DNA from 2 places in the Arthrobacter sp. CAN_A2 genome. Region 2 is predicted to be linked to the other one. Evidence: riboswitches for the same ligand, from Rfam matches in the RefSeq annotation. Region 2 holds a riboswitch; the other holds the start of a gene.

Region 1 (4,205 bases), on a different contig from region 2:
TGGAGCGTTTGGTCTGAAGGGTCCGAAGGGTCCGAAGCGTTTGAAGCGTTTGAAGCGTTTGAAGCGTTGAAGCGTCGTATGCGTACGAATCGTTGTATGCGTCCGGATCGTCCGCTGGACCGGACCATCTGGCGCGAACACTCGTGAAGCAGGACCGCACCCACCACACACCAAGCGCCATCGTCGCCCGGCCCACACAGAAGGCGACGCCCTCAACTGGGCGCCGCCTTCACCCCGCTGAGACCGGACTACAGTGCGGCCTCGATGGCCTCAGCGACCGGCGTCTCACCGCTGTTGAACTGGATGGTCTTGTCCACCGTGCCGAGGTTGCCGAGCACGACGGCCGCCACGAGGGCGACATCGTCGCGGGCCACCGAATCCTGCTGCGGCTTCGCGGACACCTCGATCTTCCCGGTTCCGGGGTCCGTGGTGAGCGATCCCGGCTGGAGGATGGTCCACGCGAGTGTCGAGTTGCGCAGGTGCTCATCAGCCGCAGCCTTCGCCTCCCCATAGTGGAAGAAGCCGTTGTCCTCCGGAACGCCATGATCCTTCCGTGCACCGAGGTAGGACACCATGACATAGCGGCCTACGGACGCCTCCCGGGCAGCATCCATCGAACGGATCGCAGCATCCCGATCCACGGCATACGTGGCTTCGGGGCTCGCACCACCTGCACCGGCAGACCAGACGACTGCGTCGTGGCCACGGAAGACATCAGCCATCTGCGCCACCGACAGTTCGGAGACATCGGCCACCACGGGGGTTGCACCTGCCTGCTCGACGTCGCCGGCGTGGTCCTGGTTGCGGAAGATCGAACTGACCTGGTGGCCCTGGCTGGTGAGGATCTTCGTGAGGTGCAGTGCTACTTTTCCGTGCCCACCGATGATGGCTACGCGTGACATGGGAACTCCTTCTGTCGAGTGACTGGTCGTCGGATACCTTGTCTTCGACGCTAGTCCTCCATGGTCGGGCTGGCCACCTTCCCGTGATCGTTCCGCCGCCAGCGCAGACCTATTCCCAGGTGCCATCACCAAGTGGCAGCGCCGCTCGTTTCCGGCTGATGCGTTGGAACCGGACGGGTCCAAGCGCCAACCCGGCCCAACGTCACCAGCCGATCCGCCGACACGTCAGGGTCGGACGGGCTGAAGCCGATACTGCGCGCCGCGGTGCTCGTCCGGCAGACGATCGCCCTTCCCGAAGAGCTTCTGGCGCAGTGTTCCTTCCGTGTACTCCGTCGGATAGGCACCACGCTTCTGCAGTTCCGGCACGACGAACTCGATGATGTCCTCGAAGGTCCCGGGCGTGATCGCATAGGCGAGGTTGAAGCCGTCGACATCGGTCTCCTGGACCCATGCCTGAAGTTCATCGGCGACCTGCACACCTGAGCCGACGATGCGCGGCCCCAGCCCCCCGATCCCCGCCGATTCGGCGATGTCGCGCACAGTCCACGGCGAGCCGTCGTCGTTCACCTTCTGGAAGTTCGCGACGGCGGACTGGATGGCGTTGGACTTCACGTTGCCCAGCGGCTCGTCCGGATCGTAGACGGAGAGATCCACGCCGAGCCATCCTGAGACGAGCACGAGGGCCCCCTCGTAGCTGACGTACTGCTGGTAATCCGCGTGCTTGGCCTGGGCCTTCTCCTCCGTCTCGTCCGTGATGACGGTGAGCAGCGTGTAGATCCGCACCGAGTAGCGATCACGGCCTTCGGCCTCGACCGCATCCCGGATCTTCCTGACGACGTCCTTCAGCTTCTCCTTCGTGGGCGCAGCGACGAACACCGCCTCGGCGTTGCCGGCCGCGAAGGCGATGCCACGGGAGGACGCTCCGGCCTGGAAGATGACCGGTGTCCGCTGGGGCGAGGGCTCACTGAGGTGGATTCCCGGGACCTTGAAGTACTTGCCGTCGTGGTTGATGTCATGGACCTTGCCCGGATCGGTGAAGACACCGGTCTCGCGATCGCGGACCACTGCGTCGTCATCCCACGACCCTTCGAGCAGCTTGTAGAGGACCTCGAGGTACTCATCCGCGTGGTCGTAACGCGCGTCGTGCTCGAGCTGATCCTCATGACCCATGTTGCGTGCAGCGGAGGGCAGGTAGCCGGTGACCACGTTCCAGCCGACGCGCCCCTTGGTGAGGTGGTCCAGCGTGGAGAGCCTGCGCGCGAAGGGGTAGGGGTGCTCGTACGCGGTACCCGCGGTGACACCGAACCCGAGGTGCTCCGTGACGAGCGCCATCGCGGAGACGAGCAGGAACGGATCATTGACCGGGGTCTGCGTGCCCTGCCTCAGCGTGGCCTCGTTGGAACCGCCATAGACGTCGTACGTGCCGAGGACATCGGCGATGAAGATGCCATCGAACAGTCCCTTCTCCAGGGTCTTCGCCAGATCGGCCCAGTACCTCAGGTCCTTGTAGCGCCAGGACTGGTCCTCGGGGTGGCGCCACAGACCGGGCGACTGATGACCCACGCAATTCATGTCGAAAGCATTGAAGCGGATATGGCGCGGTGATGTGGGCATGAAGAATCCTCATATCGGGGCACTGCCGTGGCGGAAGCGCCATACTTGCCCGCACTGCCTGTGCCGGGCCGAATCCTCACCTGGGGCACCCCACTACAGCGAGAGGGTTGCCGTCCAACGAACCAGGGTTTTGCGTTGGAGCTCTTGATTCTGGTGTCGAGCGTAAGTGGGCCCGCACGCCGTCGTCCACCCGCGGCCGTCACGGCGCGTCACGAATCCACCGTCCCTCACGGCGCGGAGAGCGCGTCGAACCAGAGCACAGGAGTTACTCCGAATGTTCTTCTGCAAGCAAACGGCACCGCGTTCATCGCAGCAGCGATCCTCACTCACCTCCGCAGAGGGCACCACCGCGGGGCTCCACCACGCCCTGAGCGCAGAACGGACCGGCAGGTCCTCGCCCACAGCGGGCGTCCATCCCGCCGAGGCGTACTGCCGGCGACTACCGCAGGTAGGACGCCCCGTTGACGTCCACCACGGTGCCACTGACCCAGAGCGGAGCCTCGGTTGCGAGCCACACGACGGTCTGCGCCACCTCCTCCGGCGTCGCGACGCGGTTGAAGGGACTCTGTGCACGCACCGCGTCGCCGGCCGGACTGTCGAGCACGGTCCTGCCCATGTCGGTCTCGACGAACCCGGGCGCGACGGCGGCAGCGAGGATCCCGTGGGGCGCGAGTGCCACGGCGAGGGACTGGGTCATGGAGTGCAGCGCCGCCTTGCTCGCGCCGTAGGCCGGCGTGACGGGCTCCCCCCGATACGCACCGCGCGATCCCACACCGACCAGCCGCCCGCCCTCCGGCCCTGTCGGCCGGTCGAGGAGATGCCGTGCGACGAGCCAGGACAGGTTCGCGGGCCCCAGGAGATTCACGTCCAGCGTGCGACGCCACGCTTCCTGCCAGTCGTCGAAGGACACGGTGTCGATCGGGTGCGCCTCGAACATCCCGGCGTTGTTCACCAGCACGTCGAGCCCACCCAGCCCATCTACCGCCCCGTCGACGATGCGCAGGCAGGCCGCGGGGTCACCCACGTCCCCGACGACCACCACGTGGCCGTCACCCGGAAGCGCATCGCGCACCGCCGTGGCGGCGCGCTCATCACGGCCGGCATGGACGGCTACACGGTGTCCACGGCCGGCGAGGTCATGTGCGATGGCAGCGCCGATGCCTCTGCTCGCACCGGTCACCAGAATGTTCGAAGTCATGGTTCAGACCGTACATCGTGGACCGCGCCGCAGCGGGGAGGGCTGAGTCCTCCATGGAAGAAAAAAGGCCGAACGACCCGAACGGGCACGTTGACCCCGGTCACCACGGATGCGAGGGTGGCTGGATGAGCACCGACGCGGTAGTCCAGATCAGCAACAACGAGGCCGGGAGCCGCTACGTGGCCACCGTCGACGGCGGTCCCGTCGGCACCGCGGCCTACGAACGGTCCTCCGATTCGATCACCTTCACGCACACGGTCGTCGATCCGGACGTCGAGGTCACGGAATCGGCAGCAACCTCATCCGGTACGCACTCGACGACGCCCGCGGGCAGCACCTGAGGGTCGTTCCCCAGTGTGAATTCGTGGCGGCCTTCATCCAGGAGCACGCTGAATACCAGTACCTGACGGCTTAGGCCGTTCCCCTGCTCCCCTATCGTGGGGCCGCGTCGAGGACACACCGCACAGCAGGCTCTGGATACACGGCCCCGA
Region 2 (4,205 bases):
GCGTTGGAGCCCTCCCGGTTCAGCCGGCCCCAGGTCTCGAACGCCAGCTGGACGTCGGGCAGCTCACCCCCGGTCTCGAGGACCAGCGGCCCGATCGACGCGAAACGGAGCAGCCCGTCCCCGTGGGGTGGTGCGTCGCCGGTCCAGGAGGGCAGCGGGGCAGGAGGGTACGTGGTCACGAACGGTCAGGCTCCCTTGGCGGCGCGGAAACCCGCATCCAGATCGGCGAGGATATCGGCGATGTTCTCGAGGCCGACGGACAGCCGCACCAGGCCGGGGCGGACGCCCGCGGTGAGCTGCGCCTCCGCCCCGAGCTGGCTGTGCGTCGTCGAGGCGGGGTGGATGACGAGCGAACGGACGTCGCCCACGTTCGCGACGTGCGAGTGCAGCTCGAGCCCGTCGACGAAGCGCTTCCCCGCCTCCAGCCCCCCGACGATGTCGAAGCTCACGATCGCCCCCGTGCCGTGCGGCCCGTACTTCTTCCCGCGCTCGTACCAGGGACTCGAGGAGAGCCCCGCGTAGGTGACGCGCTCGACGTCGTCGTGCCCTTCCAGCCACTCGGCGACCGCCTGCGCGTTCTCCACGTGGCGCTCCATGCGCAGGCTGAGGGTCTCCAGCCCCTGTGCGATGAGGAAGGCGTTGAACGGGGAGACGGCAGCCCCCAGGTCGCGGAGCAGTTGCACGCGGGCCTTGAGGATGAAGGCGAGATTCGCACCGAGGGCGCTGCCCACCCCGAGGTCCCGGGCGTACACGAGCCCCTGGTAGCTCTCGTCCGGCGTGTTGAAGCCCGGGAACCGTTCGGGGTACCGGGCGAAGTCGAAGTTCCCGGAGTCGACGATGACCCCGGCGATGGCGTTGCCGTGCCCGCCGAGGTACTTGGTGGCCGAATGCACCACGATGTCCGCCCCCCACTCGATGGGCCGGATGAGGTACGGCGTGGACAGCGTGTTGTCGACGATCAGGGGGATGCCGTGCTCGTGGGCGACGGCGCTGATGCCTTCGACGTCGAGGACGTCCTGCCGCGGGTTGGAGACCACCTCGCCGAAGAAGAGCTTGGTGTTCGGCCGGACCGCCGCGCGCCACTGCTCGAGGTCGTCGGGGTCCTCCACGAACGTGGTCTCGATCCCGAACTTCTTCAGCGTGTGCTTGAAGAGGTTGTAGGTGCCCCCGTAGAGGCTGGGGCTGGCCACGATGTGGTCCCCGGCCTCCGCGACGTTCAGCACCGCGAAGGTGTCCGCGGCCTGGCCGGAGGCCAGCAGCAGGGCGCCGACACCGCCTTCGAGGCTCGCGATGCGGGTCTCCACGACCTCCTGGGTCGGGTTGCCGATCCGCGTGTAGATGGGCGCCAGTTCCGTCAGGGCGAACCGGTTCGCGGCGCTCTCCGCACTCGGGAAGACGAACGACGACGTCTGGTAGATGGGCAGCGCACGCGCCCCCGTGGCGGCATCCGGCACCTGGCCGGCGTGGATCTGGCGTGTCTCGAAGGACCAATCGTCGGACATGGTGCTCCCTCTGGTCAGGGGCTCCGCGTGTCCGGTGCTCCGGCCGGTGGACGCCGCTCCAGGAGACCGGACCCCGCAGGAGCCCGCGCTTGAACGGCGCCGGAAAGACGCCGGACCTGGTCTTCACCCGGGGCACCCCACCGCGGTTGGAGGGTTGCCGGCCAGCAAGCCGGGGCTGTGTGCTGGCACTCATGACCTGCATTCATGAAAGCCGATCCGGGCGGATCCGGCAACCGTGTGACCCTCCATGAAGCCGCCCGCGGGTGCTCCGCCGGTGGGCTCCGCGGCTCGCACCCGGGACGCACCCGACACGCTCCCACCACGCTCCTGGCCGGCTCCCGACACGCCCGCCTGAAGGTAAGGCAAGCCTTAGTCGAGACCCAGATCACTTAGTGCCAAGATAGCCGCATGCGCCTGGACCATGTATCTTATGCCTGCGAACCTGACGGACTTGCCGCGACGGCCGATCGAATCTCGGCCAGGCTCGGCATGGAGCCGGTGAAGGGTGGTGTGCACCCCCGCTTCGGCACCCGCAACATGATCTTCCCCCTGGTCAACGGCCAGTACCTGGAGGTCGTCGAGGTCCTGAACCACCCGGCGTCGGACAAGGCTCCGTTCGGCCAGGCCGTCCGTGCCCGCTCCGAGGCCGGCGGAGGCTGGATGGGCTGGTGCGTGGCCGTCGAGGATCTCGCACCGTTCGAGGAGCGCCTCGGACGCAGCGCCGTGCCCGGCAACCGGAAGTTCCCGGACGGCCAGGAACTCACCTGGCAGCAGATCGGCATCAAGGGGCTCATCGCTGACCCGCAGGTCCCCTATCTGCTCCGCTGGGACGAGGGCACGGAGGACCTCCACCCCTCGAAGGCCCGCCCCGCCTCTGTGAAGCTGGACTGCCTCACCATCGCCGGCTCGTCCGAGCGGGTGACCGACTGGCTCGGGACGGATGTCGAGAAGACGCTCGACGGCGTGCAGGTCCAGTGGATCGCACCCAACGGGACCCCCGGCGTCATGTCGGTGACGTTCGAGACCGACAACGGACGCGTGGAGATCTAGCGTCACCCGTCACACCCATCGACTCGGAGACGGAGGGACCGGACGATCGTCCGGTCCCTCCGTCCTGCATCGGCAGGGGACGCCCGCTCACGCACCGATCCCCAGCGCCGGCCCGAGCAGCGCGTACCCGACGAATCCCGTGATGTCGATGAGCGCGTGCGCGATCACGAGCGGCATGACCCGCCGCGTCCGCGTGTAGAACCAAGCGAACAGCACGCCCATCAGGACGTTCCCGATGAACGGGCCGAACCCCTGGTAGAGGTGGTAGCTGCCCCGGATCAGGGCACTCGTGATGATGATCGCGGGGGTGGACCAGCCGAGCTCCCGCAGGCGGATGACCAGGTAGCCCACCACGATGACCTCCTCGAGCACCGCGTGCCGGAGCGCGGAGAGGACGAGCACCGGGATGGTCCACCAGTAGTCGTCGAGCGCGGCCGGTACGAGCGCCGTCGTGATCCCGAGTGCGCGGCCCCCCGTGTACACCCCGAGCGTGCCGACGGCGATGATCGCGGCCAGGCCCACCCCGAAGCCGATCGTGCGCAGCGGCTGCTCGAAGGTGAAGCCCAGGCGCCGGACGGCCGAGACGCCGGGCCCGCTGAGCAGGAACAGGACCAGGGCCACGGGCATCAGCGCGAAGAAGATGTCCAGGAGCTGGTAGGCGAGGTCGAAGTACTCGCGGTCGTTCAGCACCGGGTTCAGGGTGGTGGTCTGGCCGGCGAGGGGTCCCCGCGACAGTTTCTCCGCCAGGCTCACGGCCGCGTACACGCCGGACTGCCCGAGCGAGAGCCCGAACACGATCAGCAGTTCGGCGGTGATCCGTCGCCTCGACGGCGGGCCCGTGGGGCCGTCCGCTGCGGGCGGGGCGGTGGAGGACGAGGACTCGGCAGTCATGACGCTATCCTGCCAGCGGATGCCGGGTCCCCCTAGCCCTCCTACCGGACGCGCACGCCCGCGCGCCAGACGGCGTGCACGAGCGGCATCCCGGGCCGGTACGCCAGGTGCGCGGCCGACGGCGCGTTCAGCAGCTGCAAGTCCGCGCGGTGCCCGACGGCGAGGGAACCCACGGTGCGCAGGCCGTCGGCGTCGCGTCCCGTGTGGCGACCCAGCGCCAGGGCTCCACCGTGGGTGGCGGCGCGGACCGCCTCGTGGACCGTCAGCCCCATCTGCAGGACGGCGGTGGCGACGCAGAAGGCCATGGAGCTCGTGTAGGACGTCCCGGGGTTGCAGTTGCTCGCCAGGGCGATCCGGGCGCCGGCGTCGAGCAGCCGCCGCGCGGGCGGGAACGGCTGGCGCGTCGAGAGGTCGCAGGCGGGCAGGCACGTGGCCACGGTGCCCGGCATCCCCTGGGCGTCGTCCGTGCCGGATCCCGACCAGGTCCCTGCGAGCGCGTCGACGTCGGCGTCGGACAGGTGGTTCACGTGGTCGACGCTGGCGGCGCCGACCTCGACGGCGAGCGCCACGCCGGCACCCGGGCCCAGCTGGTTGCCGTGCACGCGCAGGCCCAGGCCCGCCGCGGCGCAGGCGGCGAGGACGCGGCGGGACTGGTCCGGGGTGAAGGCCCCGGTCTCGCAGAAGACGTCGGCCCAGCGCACGTGCGGCAGGACGGCGTCGAGCATCGGCCCGCACACGAGATCCGTGTAGTCCTCGGCGTCC

The links. A riboswitch is a leader RNA that binds a small molecule or an ion and turns the genes downstream of it on or off. The one in region 2 is predicted to bind S-adenosylmethionine.
Region 1: it holds a riboswitch for S-adenosylmethionine, as region 2 does, so the genes downstream of both, IWX63_RS12280 (LLM class flavin-dependent oxidoreductase) here and IWX63_RS03020 (bifunctional o-acetylhomoserine/o-acetylserine sulfhydrylase) in region 2, are expected to answer to the same signal.

Annotation. Positions count from the first base shown of each region.
Region 1 is NZ_JADOUS010000008.1:153,542-157,746, reverse strand. Features, by position in the region: gene IWX63_RS12285 (SDR family oxidoreductase) at 249-902, opposite strand; gene IWX63_RS12280 (LLM class flavin-dependent oxidoreductase) at 1,128-2,516, opposite strand; SAM riboswitch class IV at 2,553-2,666, opposite strand; gene IWX63_RS12275 (SDR family NAD(P)-dependent oxidoreductase) at 2,956-3,714, opposite strand; gene IWX63_RS12270 (GNAT family N-acetyltransferase) at 3,840-4,055, shown strand; gene IWX63_RS16945 (N-acetyltransferase) at 4,001-4,129, shown strand.
Region 2 is NZ_JADOUS010000002.1:164,242-168,446, forward strand. Features, by position in the region: gene metX (homoserine O-acetyltransferase MetX) at 1-179, opposite strand, end outside; gene IWX63_RS03020 (bifunctional o-acetylhomoserine/o-acetylserine sulfhydrylase) at 186-1,502, opposite strand; SAM riboswitch class IV at 1,583-1,699, opposite strand; gene IWX63_RS03025 (VOC family protein) at 1,911-2,552, shown strand; gene IWX63_RS03030 (CPBP family intramembrane glutamic endopeptidase) at 2,640-3,443, opposite strand; gene hutI (imidazolonepropionase) at 3,485-4,205, opposite strand, start outside.